Regions from separate parts of the Comamonas sp. NyZ500 genome, predicted to be linked through region 2. Evidence: predicted binding sites of a transcription regulator. Region 2 holds the regulator's gene; the other holds the start of a gene.
What was found. The regulator NrdR, encoded in region 2, represses ribonucleotide reductase genes. The targets are predictions, from matches to a motif close to CACNANATNTNGTG.

Region 1: a site for NrdR is predicted at 1,506-1,519, ahead of JAO85_RS14605 (ribonucleoside-diphosphate reductase subunit alpha). Genes of this name have one in related genera too.

What each region holds. Positions count from the first base shown of each region.
Region 1 is NZ_JAEIJE010000009.1:3,226-5,618, forward strand. Features, by position in the region: gene JAO85_RS14605 (ribonucleoside-diphosphate reductase subunit alpha) at 1-1,382, opposite strand, end outside; gene ampD (1,6-anhydro-N-acetylmuramyl-L-alanine amidase AmpD) at 1,888-2,393, opposite strand, start outside.
Region 2 is NZ_JAEIJE010000011.1:143,999-146,391, reverse strand. Features, by position in the region: gene glyA (serine hydroxymethyltransferase) at 1-752, shown strand, start outside; gene nrdR (transcriptional regulator NrdR) at 774-1,250, shown strand; gene JAO85_RS17005 (bifunctional UDP-sugar hydrolase/5'-nucleotidase) at 1,395-2,393, opposite strand, start outside.

The sequences.
Region 1 (2,393 bases), on a different contig from region 2:
TTGCGCAGCTCCAGGAATTCTTCGATGTCCAGGTGCCAGGATTCCAGATAGGTGCAGACCGCGCCCTTGCGCTTGCCGCCCTGGTTCACGGCCACGGCCGTGTCGTTGACCACCTTGAGGAAGGGAACCACGCCTTGCGATTCGCCGTTGGTGCCCTTGATGCGCGAGCCCAGGGCACGCACACGGGTCCAGTCATTGCCCAGGCCGCCGGCAAACTTGGACAGCAGGGCGTTTTCCTTGATGGATTCGTAGATGCCGTCCAGGTCGTCGGGCACGGTGGTCAGGTAGCAGGACGACAGCTGCGAGCGCAGCGTGCCGCTGTTGAACAGCGTCGGGGTGGACGACATGAAGTCGAAGGACGACAGCAGCTCGTAGAACTCGATGGCACGGGCGTTGCGGTCGGGCTCGTTCAGCGCCAGGCCCATGGCCACGCGCATGAAGAAGGACTGGGGCAGCTCGATGCGGGTCTTGCGCACGTGCAGGAAGTAGCGGTCGTACAGGGTCTGCAGGCCCAGGTAGTCGAACTGTTCGTCGCGCTCGGCTTTCAGAGCCTTGGCCAGACGGGGCAGGTCGTAGTTCAGCAGCTCGGGGTTGAGCAGCTCGTTGTCCACGCCCTTTTGCACAAAGCCCGGGAAGTAGTCGGCATAGGCCGCCTGCATTTCTGCGGGCTGCACGTCGCGGCCCATGACTTCGCGCACGATGGTGTGCAGCAGCAGGCGGGCGGTGACGTAGGTGTAGTCGGGGTCTTTTTCGATCAGCGTACGGGCGGCCAGGATGGACGCCTTGTAGACCTCGGCCAGAGGCACGCCGTCGTACAGATTGCGCAGGGTCTCGGCCACGATGGGCGCGGACTGGATGTCGGCATTCAGATTGCGGCAGGAAGCGACGATCAGAGCCTCCAGGCGCTCCTGGTCCAGGGGCACGCGCTGGCCGTTGTCGGTCACATGCAGCACGGGCTTGGCGGCGGCAGCGGCGGCCACTTCGGCGGCCTTCTTCTGCTCGGCACGTTCCTGGTTGCGGCGCTCGCGGTACAGCACATAGGCACGGGCCACGTCCTGGTGACCGGCGCGCATCAGGCCCAGCTCGACCTGGTCCTGCACATCTTCGATATGGAAGGTGCCGCCATCGGGGCGCGAGCGCACCAGTGCGCGCACCACGCCTTCGGTCAGTTCGTTGACGGTGTCGCGCACGCTGGCAGATGCCGCGCCCTGTGCGCCGCGCACAGCCAGGAAGGCCTTGGTCAGGGCCACGGCAATCTTCTGGGGCGCGAAAGCCACCACATCGCCGCTGCGGCGGATGATCTGATAGCTGTCATTGGGGGAGGAAGAATTGGCTGCACCGGCAGGTGCGGCAGAAGGCAGTGAGTTCAACGCTTCTTGCATAAGTTCCTCTGAGTCAGTATGTGGATAGGCAGACAAAGGCCTGCACTGTGGGCAGGCCATCAAAAACACGATTCGGCGCCTCGGTTTACACATGGTTTGCACAGGGTGTGCACAACTTGTAAACACTAGATATGGGGTCTGAGGCTCTTCAAAACACTACCGGTAGTGTATCGCGCTTAAATCCGAGCGACCTGATGAAACTACTGAATCTGGCATTTCGAGCGCCGCTTGACAGCCGCAAAAATGACTTCATCCCGCATGAATAAAGGCCTGCGGCGCGGTTGCGCGCGGCGGCAGATCGGGCCGGAAATATGTAAAAAATTTGCGTGTTTGATGCAGGCGACAGTTGTTGCGCGCGCGCCATTGACATGCCGTTTCGAAGCCCCGCAACGATGGATGCTTGGGATTCTCAAAATGAGGAGCGCATAGCGATTGCTAGCACAGGATTTCAGCTGCAAATATGCATGAAATCGAGTACTGAAAGGCGGTAGGTGCTATGAAGATTTCAGGCCGCGCCTGAGGCTGCAGCACCGGGAGGGAATTCCCAGCTTCGGGTGCTGTCTGCGCTGGCCAGTTGCTGCTGCAGCCGCTGCCAGTCGAAACCGGGTCCGGGGTCCTGCTTGCGTCCGGGTGCGATGTGCTCGTGCCCGGCGATGTAGCGCACCGGATAGTGCGCCGCGATGGCCATGCAAAGCTGCTGCAGGGCCTGGTACTGCGGAGCTTCAAAGCTCAGGCCTTCCAGGCCTTCGAGTTCGATGCCGATGGAGTCGTCGTTGCAGCGCTCGCGCCCGCGCCACTGGCTCACGCCGGCATGCCATGCGCGGTCGTCGCAACTGACGAACTGCCAGATCTCGCCCTGGCGCGTGATAAAGAAATGCGACGAGACTTCGAGGCCGCGAATGCCCTGGTAATAGGGGTGGGCGTCCCAGTCCAGCTGATTGGTGAACAGTTGCTGCACCGCGCCTGTGCCGTACTGGCCAGGAGGCAGGCTGATGGAGTGGATGACGACGA
Region 2 (2,393 bases):
AGCCCCGCATCATCGTGGCTGGTGCTTCCGCCTATGCCCTGCGCATCGACTTCGAGCGCTTCGCCAAGATCGCCAAGGAAGTCGGCGCCATCTTCTGGGTGGACATGGCCCACTATGCCGGCCTGATCGCCGCAGGCGTGTACCCCAACCCCGTGCCCCACGCCGACGTGGTCACCACCACAACCCACAAGAGCCTGCGCGGCCCTCGTGGCGGCGTGATCCTGATGAAGGCCGAGCACGAGAAAGCCATCAACAGCGCCATCTTCCCCGGCCTGCAAGGCGGCCCCCTGATGCATGTCATCGCAGGCAAGGCCGTGGCGTTCAAGGAAGCCCTGACTCCCGAGTTCAAGGCCTACCAGGAACAGGTCGTGAACAACGCCAAGGTGTTTGCCGAAACGCTGACCGAGCGCGGTCTGCGCATCGTCTCCGGCCGCACCGAAAGCCACGTGATGCTGGTGGACCTGCGCGCCAAGGGCATTACCGGCAAGGCTGCCGAAGCGGCCCTGGGTCTGGCTCACATCACCGTGAACAAGAACGCCATCCCCAACGACCCCGAGAAGCCTTTCGTGACCAGCGGCATCCGTATCGGCACGCCCGCCATGACCACCCGTGGTTTCGGCGAGGAAGAAGCCCGCATCACTGCCAATCTGGTGGCTGACGTGCTGGACAAGCCCGAAGACGAAGCCAATCTGGCCGCCGTGCGCGCCAAGGTGGCCGAGCTGACCGCCAAGTTCCCTGTCTACAGCAAGTAATTCCAGCTGCGCTGATCTGTCATGAAGTGCCCCTTCTGCAACCATCCGGACACGCAGGTTGTTGAGACCCGCGAGTCCGAGGACGGGGGCTTCATCCGCCGCCGCCGCCGCTGCGGAGGCTGCGACAAGCGCTTCACGACCTACGAGCGCCCCGAGGTCAGCTTTCCCACCGTGGTCAAGAGAGACGGCCGCCGTATCGAATACGAGCGCGCCAAGCTGCAAGGCTCTTTTCAGATCGCGCTGCGCAAGCGCCCCGTGAGCACCGAGCTCATCGATGCAGCCATAGAGCGCATCGAGGACAGGCTGCTCAATCTGGGCCAGCGTGAAATCGATTCCAGCCGCCTCGGCGAACTGGTGATGGATGAACTCAAGGGCTTGGACAAGGTCGGCTATATCCGCTTTGCCAGCGTCTACCGCAGCTTCGAGGATGTGGACGACTTCAAGAACATCATGGATGAGGTTCGCAGCCCCAAGGCCAAGGCCGCCAAAAAGCCCTAGCCCTGACCGCCGTGCCTTGCCATGCCAAAAGCCACCCTTGGGTGGCTTTTGTTTTGCGCGCTTGATGGCAGGCATCAGCTATGAACTAATGAGCATCTAGCGCCTGATCTAAAAGGAAATCAGACAAGTTTTTATCTGATTTCCTTAATGAACGCGCGTAACACGCTCCTTCAAAGGTAGCGCCATCGGCCCGCTGCGGCTTTGTTCGTGTACATGCTCCGCCAGTGCATCCAGATCCAGCATGCCGCCCACCACGTCGATGCCTTGCGTGAAAATGCTGAAATTGTCGCCGCCGCTGCCCAGGTAGCTCTGCAGTCCCACGCGGTAGCGCTGTGACATCTCGAGCAACCGACCGTTGAGGCGCAGCTCGCTCACGCGCCGGCCCGCGGGCAGGCGACGGTCAAAGCGGTAGCTGAAGCCCTCGGAGACCTGCAGAATGCGCGGCGCATTCACGGTGTTGCTGCCACTCTCGAATTGCTGCTCCAGCGCCTGGCGAATCTGCTCGCCCGTCAGACTCATCACCATCAGCGTATTGCCGAACGGCTGAACGCTGAACAGCTGGCCATAGTTCACGCTGCCGTCGGCCGCGGGCAGCAGGTCGGCGCGCACACCGCCGGGGTTCACAAACGCCAGTTGCGCTCCGCCCGCGGCAGCATCGCGCGTGGCCGCAAGTATGGCGTCGGCCACGATGCGCCCCATCACGCTTTCGCCATTGGCTTGCGGCATGCGGCTGACAGGTCCGGCAAGCCTGCCTGCAACGGCCTCGGCCAGCGGCCTGGCCGCAGCCTTGTAACGAGCAACCAGCGCCGCCACTTCGGCATCGGCATCAAAGACTACAAACTCGGGCTGCAAGCTCACCATGCCGCCAACGCTGCGATAGCCCTCGCCCTGCACGATGGTCTGGTGCGCCGATTTGCGGCTCACGCGGCCGGTGCGCGCATCCACCGAGAGCCGGATTTCGGTCAGCAGCGTGCCGTACTGGCCGGCGCTGGTCAGCAAAAAGGGCTTGCGGGGATTCACCCTGGCGTAATCGCAGATATAGGAGCGATGGGTGTGACCGGAAATCACCACATCGACCTCGCTGGAGAGCTGCTCCAGAATCGGCACGATGGCCCCGGACAGACCTTGGCAGCTATCGTCCTG